2 regions of the Bacillus luti genome follow, and region 1 is predicted to be linked to the other one. Evidence: a T-box and tRNA genes for the amino acid it is inferred to sense, from the RefSeq annotation. Region 1 holds a T-box; the other holds one or more tRNA genes.
The links. The T-box of region 1 lies ahead of EUC40_RS10295 (tryptophan--tRNA ligase). A T-box ahead of a tRNA ligase gene usually reads a tRNA of that ligase, here a tRNA-Trp.
Positions count from the first base shown of each region.

Region 1 (7,809 bases):
TAAGGAGAAACATTATGGGTTATATTGAAGACATGAGAAATCTAATAGGAAATCATCCACTTATTTTAATTGGTTCACACGCCATTATATTAAATGAAAAAGATGAAGTATTACTGCAGCTTCGGGCAGATTTTAACCGCTGGGGTATCATTGGCGGGGCCTTAGAATATAACGAAACACTCGAAGACGCTTTAAAGCGAGAAGTATTTGAAGAAACTGGGCTTATCATTAAAAATCCAAAACTATTCCGTACATACTCAGGACCAGATTACTTTCAAATTTATCCAAATGGCGATCAAGTACACGGTGTACTCGTTGTTTATATTTGCCGTGAATTCCAAGGGGAGCTTGTATGTGATCAAACAGAATCAAAAGAATTACGTTTCTTTCCGCTGGATGAATTGCCTAGTACTCTTCATCCAGTCATTGAGGGGATTCTTCGCGATTTTCATCACTCCAATTAAAAATAGAAATACAACAACCTCATTTCCCGTCATTACAACGTGAAATGAGGTTGTTTTCGTTCACCGTAAATCCCTATTTCCCCAAAATGATATTAACGTTCTCTTTCTACAACTTTATATTCCTTTACAAAAAGTATAGTTATATAAGAAATAATAAATGCAAAAATAGTATACATGCCAACCCAAAAGAAAAATGATGGATCATACAATGCAACATTTAAAATAAGAAAAATAAGAAATGTTACAATTGGCATCACGTAAAATGTACCCATTTTATATGTCCCAGCTATTGATATAATACAAATAAACAATGGATATATACAAAAAATAATAATTGACTCACTCAATGTTATGTCCCCTTTCTGAAGAAATAATAGATTTCTCGCAAACATTTTGGGGAACAACAAGTTTTATACTTTTTTCAATTATTACTACATAATTAGATTGTTATCTCAATCTGATTTCCTTCAGGATCACTTACTACACTTTCATAATAACCGTCTCCTGTAGTACGCGGGCCATTTAACACAGGATAGCCTGCTCCTCTTAACATATCCGTTAATTGATTCACTTTTTCTTTACTACCTACAGAAAAAGCAATATGCGCATATCCTATCGTTTGTGTTTGTACTGTCTCGTCTATCCCTACTTGCCTCATAAGTTCTAGACGCGCCCCACCTTCAAAAGTTATAAAATAAGATTCAAACTGCTTTTTCGGATTGTGATATAAGCTATTTTCTTCGCCACCAAAGTACTGTTTATAAAAATCATGCATTCTTTCTAAATCATTCACCCAAATCGCTACATGTTCAATTTTCATAATCGACACCTTTTCTTTTATGTTATTCAACTGACAATTGGATGCTTCATTGCCAGTACATTTAATTTTCTTTCTTTGTTTTCGTAATCATAAGATCAAGTCCAAGACTTTTTAATCCATATAAATAATCTTCTTTCCAGTTGCTCACTGTTATTTTCGGAATATGTTCTGCCGGAATGTACTGCGGACAAGTTTTTACAATTTGATCTATTACAAATTGGTTCACTTCATCATCACAGAAAATAAAGGCATGAGGGTTAATAATAGCTATAAATGTAGAAATTAAACGGGTCATAGCATCTATATTATATTCCTCTGGATTATCGGAATTTTCAGCTTCATCTCCACTTCTCAAAGCTTGCAAGAAATTTTTATTATCATACTGCGGAACGAAAGATATCTCTCCTGAAAAAAATGTACTTCCGCGTATGACATCTCCATTTACCATAATCCCGGCACCTGGACCGTTTTGACCCGCATACAAATATACAAGAGATGAATTGTCATAATTCCCCGTATTTTTATGATAGCCGAGCACTGCAGCATTCATATCGTTTTCTATTACTACCGGTATAGAGAATAGATCCTCCAAATGACTTTTCAAATTAAAATTTTGGAACTTCTCATATCCAGGAATGTAGAAAATACGCCCATTGTCTACCGCACCAGGCACTCCAATTGATATGGAACTTATTTTCGGAAACGTAGCTATTAGACTTTCTATTTGTCCTGTTAATAGACTTAGGCCCGTATCAATTAATACACTTGAAGTACTACCTTGTTCTTTTACTTCGCCTAAACAGTTAAAAATTGTATAGTTCGTCTCATTTCTCTCTAAAAATATCGCTAAGCCTAACATATATTCCGGATTATATTCATATCGTTTCGCTCTTCTTCCACCACTTGAATCATCTAAACCAGCTAAAGTGACTTCACCATCTTGTTTCATTTTTTCTATAAATTTACTTATTGTTGGAAAACTAATTTCTAATGTATTACTAAGTTCAACTTTCGTTGCACTACCTCGCTCTAGAAGAGCTGTACGAATGCCGCGAAGGATCGTTTCTTTAATCGATTTTTGAGTAACAAATTGTTCACTCAAATCGCTCACCACCTTAATCAACATACTTATTAAACACTTTTAATAAGTTGCGTTGACAATATATCATACATCATTTTCTAAAGCAATAGAGATGATATATTTTCGCTAGCACGCACTCCGTATTTAACTCGATGTATTCTCTCTCGTAACAGACGATATAATTCCAGACAAGAGAACAAATAATAAAACAGCTAGCAAGGCATTGCGTATTCCGAATGCTTCTCCCAGTATACCTAAAAATGGTGGTCCGGCTAAAAAGGCTGTAAAACCGATGATAGAAACTGTAGCAACATTAGAAGTGGCGTTTTCACTATCATCTCCAGCGGCTGAAAGACCAATTGGGAAACCTAACGCGGCACCAATTCCCCATAGCACGACACCAACTGAAAGAACATACGAGTTACTCCCAAATATTACGATTGAAATTCCTATAATCGCCATCATAATCGTAGCACGTACGACAGCGACACGACCGAACCGATCAAGGAAATAACTACTACACATACGAGCTAACGTCATTGCCGATACAAAAATAGTGTACATAATAGAACCTGTCACTACACTTTGTTCATGCCCGTCTACCATTATAATAGGTAGCCAATCATTTGCACTTCCTTCTGCAAATGCCATTCCTAGCACGAAAAGACCAATTAAAAGCACCTTTTTTTCCATACGTAAGGACGTACGCTTCGTGCCCTTTTTGTTCCGCGATTTCTCCTTTTTCCCTGTTCCATGCGGAAGAAAACGATACAACATACATACAAGTAATAAAGACACGGTAGAAACTGCAAAAAACTGATACATAATAGGGATGTGAAGCGAGGCAGCAACAGAACCGCTAAGCGCTCCTACTAAAGTTCCTACGCTAAAAAAGCCGTGAAATTTCGGTAGAAGTGTCGTTCCTAATTTCTGCTCAATTGACGAACCTTCTACATTCAATGCAACTTCTGCCAATCCATATCCTACTCCAAATACTAGTAAACTACTAAAAGCCCCCACGCTAGAAACAAAATAAATAGTAATACCTAAACAAAGCAATCCAATAATCATAAAAAACATACTGCCTATCATTACGTCCCTAGCTCCCCTGCAATCAATGAAACGACTTGCACTTAGTAGACCAATTATTGAACCGACAGATAGTCCGAATAAAATCCAACCCATTTCTGCATTTGATACAGCCAAAATATCGCGCACCGCTGCGGTTCTAGAGATCCATGTAGCAAACGCGACACCTGGCAAAGCAAATAAGAGGAATAGAGCGTTTCGAGAGGCCAGTAATGTCTTTGTATGATTGTCGGTACAATATTTCTTCATATGAAACACCTTTCAAATTGTCTATACGATAATTTACACTCTAATGAAAACACCTTTTATTCTTCTATCGTTTTAATAACTTTGGCTGGGTTACCTCCAACTACTACGTTATTAGGTACATCTTTTGTCACAACTGCTCCAGAAGCAATTACAGCATTATCTCCAATTGAAATACCAGGGTTAATAATAGCTCCCCCGCCAACCCAAACGTTGTTACCTATCTTTACAGGTTTTCCATATTCTTTGCCAGAGTTCCGTTCCGCCGCCTGTAACGGATGAGTAGCAGTATAAATATGAACACCAGGTGCAAACATGCAATTATCACCGATTCGCACTTCACAAACGTCTAAAATAACACAATTGAAATTCGAGAAAAAGTTCTTTCCGATGTGGATATTGTAACCATAATCACAACGAAAAGTAGGTTTAATGTGTGATATCCCATCAGCTGAAGAACCTAAAAGCTGATTCAATAAAGTAAAACGCCCCTCATCTCCTGTCTCCATAGCCTCGTTATAAAGACGTGTTAACCGTTTTGCTTCAGTCCTATCGGCTACTAATACTTCATCATCTGGCATATACATTTCTCCTGCCACCATCTTTTCTTTCTCGGTTTTCATACAATCATCTCCTTTATTATCGAATGAGCCCCACTTATTAAACCTCTTTAATAAGTGACTTTAATTATACTTATTAAACTCATTTAATAAGTACCCCTATATTAGCATACTTTTTCATATATGCAACTCATAAGTTTCAAAAGGACATGTAAACTCCTTATTTTACGTATCGATATGACGAATAATTTATATAGAAAAAACGAGAGAACGCTCAGCGTCCCCTCTCAAATCCAATCCGTTTTTTAATTTCTGCTAAATTTACCTTCGCAATAGCCCGTGCTCTCTCAGCACCTCTTTCTAACGCTTCATATAATAAATTTGGCTCATTCATATACATAGCGTATTTCTCCCGAGGACCTGCTAATTCACGATTTACAACGCGGAATAACTCTTTTTTCACATCGCCCCATCCAATTCCAGTCTCATACTTTTCACGCATCGACTGCATTTCATCCTCTGTCGCAAATTCTTTATATATTGTAAATAACGTTTCAAGCTCTTTCGGTTCATTTGGAAGTGAAGAATCTGTTTTGATTTTAAATATCAATTTTCGTAGTTTTTCTTGCTCTGCAAATAAAGGGATCACATTCCCATAACTTTTACTCATCTTCCTTCCATCAAGGCCAGGTAAAATAGCCCCTTCTTCTTGAATCACGTACTCTGGAAGTGTAAATGTCACGCCGAACGTATGATTAAAATACGTCGCAATATCACGAGCAATTTCAATATGCTGAATTTGATCTTTCCCGACAGGTACATGAGTAGCTTGAAATAATAAAATGTCAGCTGCCATTAAAATCGGATACGTATATAATCCCATATTCACTCCGGCATCAATCTCTAAACCCGCTTCTTTATTTTGCTCTACCTTCGCTTTGTATGCATGAGCACGGTTCATAAGGCCTTTCGGAGTTAGACAAGCTAATATCCAAGCTAATTCTAGAATCTCCGGCACTTCTGTTTGGCGGTAAAAAACAACATCTTCTCCAAGTCCAAGCGATAACCAAGTAGCTGCTACCTCTTTCGTATAACTACTGAACTGACTCGGATCATGTACAGCATTTAACGCATGATAATCAGCTATAAAATACAATGCTTGCCCTTCATTATTCTTTGACATGTATAGCGCAGGTTTAATCGCTCCAATGTAATTTCCTAAATGCGGATAACCTGTCGGCTTAATTCCTGTTAACATAATTTTTTCACTCATACTAACTCCTCCTTTCTCAAAATAAAAAGAGCCCTCATCCTTAAAAAGGACGAGAGACTCCCGCGGTACCACCTTAATTAGCTATCATTAGCTCACTTTAACTTCTTAACGTGAAGTAACCGTCTTTACCTACTCATTTCAGTTAGAAGCTCCAGAGCCCATTCCATATTCATCCCTTACTGATTTCCACCTCACATCAGCTCTCTGAAAAGTTTCGAATATGTACTCTTCTCTTTCATTGCTTTTCTTTATTTTTTACAGTTTATCACAATTTCCCTTTGTTTAAAACTGAATTTTCTATCTTATTCGACGATATTTGATTTACAATTCAAAAACTATTGTGATTAGCAAGCCATTCTTAATAAAAAGAGCTAAAGCAGATTGATCTGTTGGTTCTGGTGCAAGAAATCTAGTAAACTTGGACATACTGGTACTATGACTCTAAAAAGGGTGTTATCAGTATGGGAAAGCAAAGAGTTTTTGCTCCGATTCAAATTATGAGATAGTTTGTTTTAACTTTTTTTACATTATCTAAAAAAGAACTTGTAGGGATTCCTACAAGTTCTTTTTGTTTTTCTGACTCTACTCCTATATGAATCAGCTATCAAAAAAGAATTCTTTAGTATTTTAAAGAGTTTTTTTAAATACTATTAAATTGCTATTAAAATATGAACTCAAAATGAGGATGATGTGAAATAGCTAAATTTTAGCTGCAATTGCTTTAATAGTTAATCATGGAAAGGAGGATTTTTATATCATGCAAAAATCTACAAAAACTTTTTATCTAAAAATTAAATTTTTCGGATTCAAAATGATTATCAACTATTCTTTATAAGAGAATGCAGCTTATGTTAATTTAAATACTAAAAGGTAGAATAATTTATCACTTCTACCTTTTAGTATTTAAATAAAAACAGCATTATTCCCAATCCTTTAACTGTTATCCATAACTCATCAATTCAAAATCATCAAATGTATTTTTTAACTAAGTATGGAGTTTACGAAATTCTATAGCAAAAGTTATCAAGAAAGTAGTAAGGGGGATAGTGTTTTCGTAATAAACAGGTTAAACAATAAGTAATCTGATTTAATTTTAAGAAAAGTTAATTTCGAAAAATGGCACTAATTTAGTAGATTTTTATGAATTAAACTTATATTATTATTTATATGAATATTCATCTGAAAGGAAGATAGCTGTCTCTGATATTATTAATACAATATTTATAAGTCATGCTCATAAAGGTAAAGAATATGATTGAGACAGCATTAGACATTTAAAAGTTTTCTACAACTCACAAGGACAAGATTTAATAAAAGAATAAAGAAAGAACGGTTCTTTTCTCCCTATGGGGAGAGAATCATTCCAATTCTTGGGGGAAGTTAAATGAAAAATGTGTTTATAAGCTATGGACATGATGAACATGCATGTTTAGCAGAACAGTTAAGAATCGATTTAGAAAAAGTCGGTTTTAATGTTTGGATTGATGGAAAAAGAATAAAAGTTCAGAATTATTGGGATAATTCCATCGAAAAAGGGATTGATCAATCTCACTGGATTATTGTCTTAATGACACCTCATTCAATGCGACGACCAGAGGGTGTTTGTTTAGACGAAATCAGCTATGCAAGATTTCAAGGCAAAGATATTGTGCCAATTATGGTCCAGCAAATTCAACCGCCTCTTCCAATTGCGCGAATTCAATGGCTGGATTTACAAAATTATCAGCAGAAAGAGCAGTACCAAAAAGGCTTTGAAGAGCTCTGCAAAGTGTTAAATAGAAATTATAAACTAGGCTTCGAAGGTGAACTTACACATTTAAGAGACATTCTAGCTCCTATGGACGATAAGGTGGAAATCGGGAGGCATATGGAAGGATTTATAGGGCGCGATTGGCTTTACAATCAATTCCAGGATTGGTTGGAAAACCCAAATGACTCTCGCGTCTTTTGGGTAAAAGGACAGGCGGGTGTAGGTAAATCAGCGTTTTCTGCAAAATTAGCTCTAGAATCGAAAAGCGTTGTCGGGGTTCACTTTTTCAAGCATAATGACAGCGACCGCAGGAATCCCAAACGTGCCCTATGTTCGTTAGCCTATTATTTAGCCACTCAAATACCGGAGTATATGGAGGAGCTCCAGAGTATTCCAGACTTAAGGCAAAGCAGTATTGCCGAAAAAAATCCAGTCGCACTTTTCAACTATCTGTTTGTAGAGCCTTTAAACAACATTTCCCCTCAAAAGCAACGTTGTGTATTAATTCTTGATGCACTTGATGAAG
Region 1 is NZ_CP040336.1:2,008,610-2,016,418, reverse strand. It holds gene EUC40_RS10325 (NUDIX hydrolase) at 15-464, shown strand; gene EUC40_RS10320 (YbeF family protein) at 557-811, opposite strand; gene EUC40_RS10315 (VOC family protein) at 904-1,284, opposite strand; gene EUC40_RS10310 (ROK family transcriptional regulator) at 1,346-2,386, opposite strand; gene EUC40_RS10305 (MFS transporter) at 2,510-3,703, opposite strand; gene EUC40_RS10300 (maltose acetyltransferase domain-containing protein) at 3,760-4,323, opposite strand; gene EUC40_RS10295 (tryptophan--tRNA ligase) at 4,535-5,533, opposite strand; T-box leader at 5,576-5,781, opposite strand; gene EUC40_RS10290 (P-loop domain-containing protein) at 6,918-7,809, shown strand, end outside.

Region 2 (7,809 bases), 2.6 Mb from region 1:
CGTGCATCCACATCTGCTTCCATTAAAATTTCAAGAACTTCGTCTGATGTTTTACCTTCAAGACCGATAACAGCTGTCGCATCAAACATGTATGCTACAGAACCGTTTACGCCCATGTTACCACTGTTTTTGCTAAATGCAGCTCGTACATCTGCAGCAGTACGGTTTACGTTATTTGTTAACGTATCTACAATTACCATAGATCCATTTGGTCCAAAGCCTTCGTAACGAAGCTCGTCATAATTTTCTTCTGAGCCGCCTTTTGCTTTTTCAACCGCACGATCAATAATTGTTCTTGGTACATTGTATGTTTTCGCACGCTCTAATACGACTCTAAGCGCTTGGTTTGATTCTGGATCTGGCTCGCCTTGTTTTGCTGCCACATAAATTTCGCGTCCAAATTTCGCATATATACGGCTTGTATTTGCATCTTTTGATGCTTTTTTTTCTTTAATGTTGTTCCATTTACGGCCCATACTTTCCACTCTCTTTCCGGTTTTAAATCTACATAAAGATATTAATATGAAATATAATGCGTATTCAACACATTTTTAAAAGAAATATAAAAAGTTCATTTTTGATTCATATTACAGACATAATATAAATCACTATCATTTTGTTCTTTCGACAAGTTATATTATACATGAATTCCTACATTTATTACGAATTTTAGAATCACATAGCATAATTTAGCAAAAAGACTTTAATATTTCTGTTAGAGTCTTTTTGCATCGCGGGTACCAATGGTCGGGGGCAAACCGATATTCCCGAAAGAATACGAGTTTGAGTCGGTTATAGGATTGAATTCTCAGTTCAACCCATCAGAAACATCGATATATACGTTCTTGAACATTCAATTTTAATTTAAACAACGTTATCACATACGACTATCTTATAAACGAATATATTTCGTTTATAAGGGTTCATTAAGTTGAGTAGTTCGACATAAAACGAGCTTCTTCCTTTTTATAATATGTAACATATTATTGCCCTTACAAAAAACAATACGATATACAAGAGAGTGTTTACACTTTATCTATTATATTTCTTATATAATCAGGATATTTATTCAAATTATGCACTATATCACTTACAAATTTTTCTAATCTGACTATTCTATAGTCACTTATACGTATGATTATATTATTAGCTCGTAAAACAAATTTAGGAATTGAACCCGTTTTATCCTGATGTAAGTAAGAGCAGCTGGCGAATTGAGGATTATTATAATTAGGATATAAATAAAAATTCATTAAGGTAAGTATCCATCCATTTCAATTATATCCTCCTGCAAGTGTTAAAAGTTATTTTTCAACATAATCAATACCATGTGTATTGATTCTTATACCATATATTCCATCTTTAAATATAGAGCGATCTTCTAAGAATACGAAAAAACGGCTCCTACTGAACGTAAGAGCCGTTTAAATCAACGTTTGTTTGATACCGATGGTCGGGGTCGAACCGACACTCCCGAAGGAACACGATTTTGAGTCGTGCGCGTCTGCCAATTCCGCCACATCGGCACAAAAGAAAAGGCGGCAACCGGATTTGAACCGGTGATAAAGGTTTTGCAGACCTCTGCCTTACCACTTGGCTATGCCGCCATATGAAATTAATTTTATTGGAGCGGAAGACGGGATTCGAACCCGCGACCCCAACCTTGGCAAGGTTGTATTCTACCACTGAACTACTTCCGCAAAAATGGCTGGGCTAGCTGGATTCGAACCAGCGCATGACGGAGTCAAAGTCCGTTGCCTTACCGCTTGGCTATAGCCCATTGATTTCTTAATTAATTATATGTAAGTATCCATTATATTATTTGTCATTTTTAAAATAAAAATGGGGCGACTGATGGGAATCGAACCCACGAATGCCGGAGCCACAATCCGGTGCGTTAACCACTTCGCCACAACCGCCATGTTGTGTAAATATATTTGGCAGGGGCAGTAGGAATCGAACCCACACTGGAGGTTTTGGAGACCTCAGTTCTACCTTTAAACTATGCCCCTATGTAAATGGTGGAGGGGGGCAGATTCGAACTGCCGAACCCGAAGGAGCGGATTTACAGTCCGCCGCGTTTAGCCACTTCGCTACCCCTCCGAAACTTACATGGTGCCGGCTAGAGGACTTGAACCCCCAACCTACTGATTACAAGTCAGTTGCTCTACCAATTGAGCTAAGCCGGCGTATTTTATTAAAATAAATGGTGGCTCGGGACGGAATCGAACCGCCGACACGAGGATTTTCAGTCCTCTGCTCTACCGACTGAGCTACCGAGCCTTATTAAAATGGCGGTCCCGACCGGGGTCGAACCGGCGATCTCCTGCGTGACAGGCAGGCATGTTAACCACTACACCACGGGACCATTTGGTTGCGGGGACAGGATTTGAACCTGCGACCTTCGGGTTATGAGCCCGACGAGCTACCGTGCTGCTCCACCCCGCGATAATATTATTCATATAAGTTATATGGTGGAGGATGACGGGATCGAACCGCCGACCCCCTGCTTGTAAGGCAGGTGCTCTCCCAGCTGAGCTAATCCTCCAAAAGTGGTGACCCGTACGGGATTCGAACCCGTGTTACCGCCGTGAAAGGGCGGTGTCTTAACCACTTGACCAACGGGCCAAATATTATAAATCCTATGGCGGAGAGCAAGGGATTCGAACCCTTGATACGCTTGTGACGTATACACGATTTCCAATCGTGCTCCTTCGGCCAACTCGGACAGCTCTCCAATGGCTCCGCAGGTAGGAATCGAACCTACGACCGATCGGTTAACAGCCGATAGCTCTACCGCTGAGCTACTGCGGAATAATATTGCCTGGCAACGTCCTACTCTCACAGGGACAAGGTCCCAACTACCATCGGCGCTAGAGAGCTTAACTTCCGTGTTCGGTATGGGAACGGGTGTGACCTCTCTGCCATCATTACCAGACATTATTCTTTTGAGACAATCATTATTATAACTGATTCACTTTAAAAGTCAACAAGTTTTTTATGTTCTCTCAAAACTAGATAACATTGCTTCATATTATATGGTTAAGTCCTCGATCTATTAGTATTCGTCAGCTCCACATGTCACCATGCTTCCACCTCGAACCTATCAACCTGATCATCTTTCAGGGATCTTACTAGCTTACGCTATGGGAAATCTCATCTTGAGGGGGGCTTCATGCTTAGATGCTTTCAGCACTTATCCCTTCCGCACATAGCTACCCAGCTATGCCCTTGGCAGAACAACTGGTACACCAGCGGTGCGTCCATCCCGGTCCTCTCGTACTAAGGACAGCTCCTCTCAAATTTCCTACGCCCACGACGGATAGGGACCGAACTGTCTCACGACGTTCTGAACCCAGCTCGCGTACCGCTTTAATGGGCGAACAGCCCAACCCTTGGGACCGACTACAGCCCCAGGATGCGATGAGCCGACATCGAGGTGCCAAACCTCCCCGTCGATGTGGACTCTTGGGGGAGATAAGCCTGTTATCCCCGGGGTAGCTTTTATCCGTTGAGCGATGGCCCTTCCATGCGGAACCACCGGATCACTAAGCCCGACTTTCGTCCCTGCTCGACTTGTAGGTCTCGCAGTCAAGCTCCCTTATGCCTTTGCACTCTACGAATGATTTCCAACCATTCTGAGGGAACCTTTGGGCGCCTCCGTTACACTTTAGGAGGCGACCGCCCCAGTCAAACTGCCCACCTGACACTGTCTCCCGGGTCGATAAGACCCGTAGGTTAGAATTTCAATACAGTCAGGGCGGTATCCCACCAGCGCCTCCACCGAAGCTAGCGCTCCGGTTTCAATGGCTCCCGCCTATCCTGTACAAACTGTACCAAAATTCAATATCAGGCTACAGTAAAGCTCCACGGGGTCTTTCCGTCCTGTCGCGGGTAACCTGCATCTTCACAGGTACTATAATTTCACCGAGTCTCTGGTTGAGACAGTGCCCAAATCGTTACACCTTTCGTGCGGGTCGGAACTTACCCGACAAGGAATTTCGCTACCTTAGGACCGTTATAGTTACGGCCGCCGTTTACTGGGGCTTCAGTTCAGAGCTTCGCTTACGCTAACCCCTCTCCTTAACCTTCCAGCACCGGGCAGGTGTCACCCCCTATACTTCGCCTTACGGCTTCGCAGAGAGCTGTGTTTTTGCTAAACAGTCGCTTGGGCCTATTCACTGCGGCTTTCCGTTAAGAAAGCACCCCTTCTCCCGAAGTTACGGGGTCATTTTGCCGAGTTCCTTAACCAGAGTTCTCTCGCACACCTTAGGATTCTCTCCTCGCCTACCTGTGTCGGTTTGCGGTACAGGCACCTTTTATCTCGCTAGAAGCTTTTCTTGGCAGCGGGGAATCAAAGACTTCGCTCCATAAGGAGCTTCCCCATCACAGCTCAGCCTTCACGATAAGCGGATTTGCCTACTTATCAGCCTAACTGCTTGGACGTGCACAACCAATCGCACGCTTCTTCTATCCTTCTGCGTCCCTCCATTGCTCAAACGATAAAGAGGTGGTACAGGAATATCAACCTGTTGTCCATCGCCTACGCCTGTCGGCCTCGGCTTAGGTCCTGACTAACCCTGAGCGGACGAGCCTTCCTCAGGAAACCTTAGGCATTCGGTGGACGGGATTCTCACCCGTCTTTCGCTACTCATACCGGCATTCTCACTTCTAAGCACTCCACCAGTCCTTACGGTCTGACTTCACTGTCCTTAGAACGCTCCCCTACCACTGATACCATTGGTATCAATCCGCAGCTTCGGTGGTGTATTTAGCCCCGGTACATTTTCGGCGCAGAGTCACTCGACTAGTGAGCTATTACGCACTCTTTAAATGGTGGCTGCTTCTAAGCCAACATCCTAGTTGTCTAAGCAACTCCACATCCTTTTCCACTTAATACACACTTTGGGACCTTAGCTGGCGGTCTGGGCTGTTTCCCTTTTGACTACGGATCTTATCACTCGCAGTCTGACTCCTAAGGATAAGTCATTGGCATTCGGAGTTTGACTGAATTCGGTAATCCGATGAGGACCCCTAGTCCAATCAGTGCTCTACCTCCAAGACTCTTACACTTAAGGCTAGCCCTAAAGCTATTTCGGGGAGAACCAGCTATCTCCAGGTTCGATTGGAATTTCTCCGCTACCCACACCTCATCCCCGCACTTTTCAACGTGCGTGGGTTCGGGCCTCCATTCAGTGTTACCTGAACTTCACCCTGGACATGGGTAGATCACCTGGTTTCGGGTCTACGACCACGTACTAAACGCCCTATTCAGACTCGCTTTCGCTGCGGCTCCGCCTCTTCAGCTTAACCTCGCACGGGATCGTAACTCGCCGGTTCATTCTACAAAAGGCACGCCATCACCCATTAACGGGCTCTGACTATTTGTAGGCACACGGTTTCAGGATCTCTTTCACTCCCCTTCCGGGGTGCTTTTCACCTTTCCCTCACGGTACTGGTTCACTATCGATCACTAGGGAGTATTTAGCCTTGGGAGATGGTCCTCCCAGATTCCGACGGAATTTCACGTGTTCCGCCGTACTCAGGATACATTCAAGAGAGAACGAAGTTTCGACTACGGGGTTGTTACCCTCTACGACGGACCTTTCCAGGTCGCTTCGTCTACCTCGTTCCTTTGTAACTCCGTATAGAATGTCCTACAACCCCAAGAGGCAAGCCTCTTGGTTTGGGCTATGTTCCGTTTCGCTCGCCGCTACTCAGGAAATCGCATTTGCTTTCTCTTCCTCCAGGTACTTAGATGTTTCAGTTCCCTGGGTCTGTCTTCCTTACCCTATGTATTCAGGTAAGGATACCATACCATTACGTATGGTGGGTTTCCCCATTCGGAAATCTTCGGATCAAAGCTTACTTACAGCTCCCCGAAGCATATCGGCGTTAGTCCCGTCCTTCATCGACTCCTAGTGTCAAGGCATCCACCGTGCGCCCTTTCTAACTTAACCAAACTAAAAATTAAAAAATATGAGCTACACTGTTATCTAGTTTTCAAAGAACATACATTTATATATGAGAGATAGTTCTCTCAAAACTGAACAAAACGAAACACGGAAACTTATATTGATGAACAGCGTTCATCAATTCTCCATAGAAAGGAGGTGATCCAGCCGCACCTTCCGATACGGCTACCTTGTTACGACTTCACCCCAATCATCTGTCCCACCTTAGGCGGCTGGCTCCAAAAAGGTTACCCCACCGACTTCGGGTGTTACAAACTCTCGTGGTGTGACGGGCGGTGTGTACAAGGCCCGGGAACGTATTCACCGCGGCATGCTGATCCGCGATTACTAGCGATTCCAGCTTCATGTAGGCGAGTTGCAGCCTACAATCCGAACTGAGAACGGTTTTATGAGATTAGCTCCACCTCGCGGTCTTGCAGCTCTTTGTACCGTCCATTGTAGCACGTGTGTAGCCCAGGTCATAAGGGGCATGATGATTTGACGTCATCCCCACCTTCCTCCGGTTTGTCACCGGCAGTCACCTTAGAGTGCCCAACTTAATGATGGCAACTAAGATCAAGGGTTGCGCTCGTTGCGGGACTTAACCCAACATCTCACGACACGAGCTGACGACAACCATGCACCACCTGTCACTCTGCTCCCGAAGGAGAAGCCCTATCTCTAGGGTTTTCAGAGGATGTCAAGACCTGGTAAGGTTCTTCGCGTTGCTTCGAATTAAACCACATGCTCCACCGCTTGTGCGGGCCCCCGTCAATTCCTTTGAGTTTCAGCCTTGCGGCCGTACTCCCCAGGCGGAGTGCTTAATGCGTTAACTTCAGCACTAAAGGGCGGAAACCCTCTAACACTTAGCACTCATCGTTTACGGCGTGGACTACCAGGGTATCTAATCCTGTTTGCTCCCCACGCTTTCGCGCCTCAGTGTCAGTTACAGACCAGAAAGTCGCCTTCGCCACTGGTGTTCCTCCATATCTCTACGCATTTCACCGCTACACATGGAATTCCACTTTCCTCTTCTGCACTCAAGTCTCCCAGTTTCCAATGACCCTCCACGGTTGAGCCGTGGGCTTTCACATCAGACTTAAGAAACCACCTGCGCGCGCTTTACGCCCAATAATTCCGGATAACGCTTGCCACCTACGTATTACCGCGGCTGCTGGCACGTAGTTAGCCGTGGCTTTCTGGTTAGGTACCGTCAAGGTGCCAGCTTATTCAACTAGCACTTGTTCTTCCCTAACAACAGAGTTTTACGACCCGAAAGCCTTCATCACTCACGCGGCGTTGCTCCGTCAGACTTTCGTCCATTGCGGAAGATTCCCTACTGCTGCCTCCCGTAGGAGTCTGGGCCGTGTCTCAGTCCCAGTGTGGCCGATCACCCTCTCAGGTCGGCTACGCATCGTTGCCTTGGTGAGCCGTTACCTCACCAACTAGCTAATGCGACGCGGGTCCATCCATAAGTGACAGCCGAAGCCGCCTTTCAATTTCGAACCATGCAGTTCAAAATGTTATCCGGTATTAGCCCCGGTTTCCCGGAGTTATCCCAGTCTTATGGGCAGGTTACCCACGTGTTACTCACCCGTCCGCCGCTAACTTCATAAGAGCAAGCTCTTAATCCATTCGCTCGACTTGCATGTATTAGGCACGCCGCCAGCGTTCATCCTGAGCCAGGATCAAACTCTCCAATAAAGTTAGTTTGTCTAGCATCTAAAAATAAAAATTGACGTTTCACGTTGTTTGTTTCGTTCAGTTTTCAAAGAACTACTTGGTCGCTCATTTGCGACTTCCTTATGTTAACATCTTCGTTTTTCGATGTCAACTAAGTTTTTCAATTTCTTTT
Region 2 is NZ_CP040336.1:4,585,718-4,593,526, forward strand. It holds gene EUC40_RS23175 (YebC/PmpR family DNA-binding transcriptional regulator) at 1-476, opposite strand, end outside; tRNA gene EUC40_RS23180 (tRNA-Leu) at 1,445-1,526, opposite strand; tRNA gene EUC40_RS23185 (tRNA-Cys) at 1,537-1,607, opposite strand; tRNA gene EUC40_RS23190 (tRNA-Gly) at 1,626-1,700, opposite strand; tRNA gene EUC40_RS23195 (tRNA-Gln) at 1,706-1,780, opposite strand; tRNA gene EUC40_RS23200 (tRNA-His) at 1,844-1,919, opposite strand; tRNA gene EUC40_RS23205 (tRNA-Trp) at 1,939-2,012, opposite strand; tRNA gene EUC40_RS23210 (tRNA-Tyr) at 2,020-2,103, opposite strand; tRNA gene EUC40_RS23215 (tRNA-Thr) at 2,114-2,189, opposite strand; tRNA gene EUC40_RS23220 (tRNA-Phe) at 2,208-2,283, opposite strand; tRNA gene EUC40_RS23225 (tRNA-Asp) at 2,293-2,368, opposite strand; tRNA gene EUC40_RS23230 (tRNA-Met) at 2,372-2,448, opposite strand; tRNA gene EUC40_RS23235 (tRNA-Val) at 2,473-2,548, opposite strand; tRNA gene EUC40_RS23240 (tRNA-Glu) at 2,554-2,628, opposite strand; tRNA gene EUC40_RS23245 (tRNA-Ser) at 2,646-2,737, opposite strand; tRNA gene EUC40_RS23250 (tRNA-Asn) at 2,740-2,814, opposite strand; rRNA gene rrf (5S ribosomal RNA) at 2,823-2,938, opposite strand; rRNA gene EUC40_RS23260 (23S ribosomal RNA) at 3,039-5,960, opposite strand; rRNA gene EUC40_RS23265 (16S ribosomal RNA) at 6,107-7,658, opposite strand.
Region 2: it has a tRNA-Trp gene. The T-box ahead of EUC40_RS10295 (tryptophan--tRNA ligase) is inferred to sense a tRNA for this amino acid. The anticodon was not compared.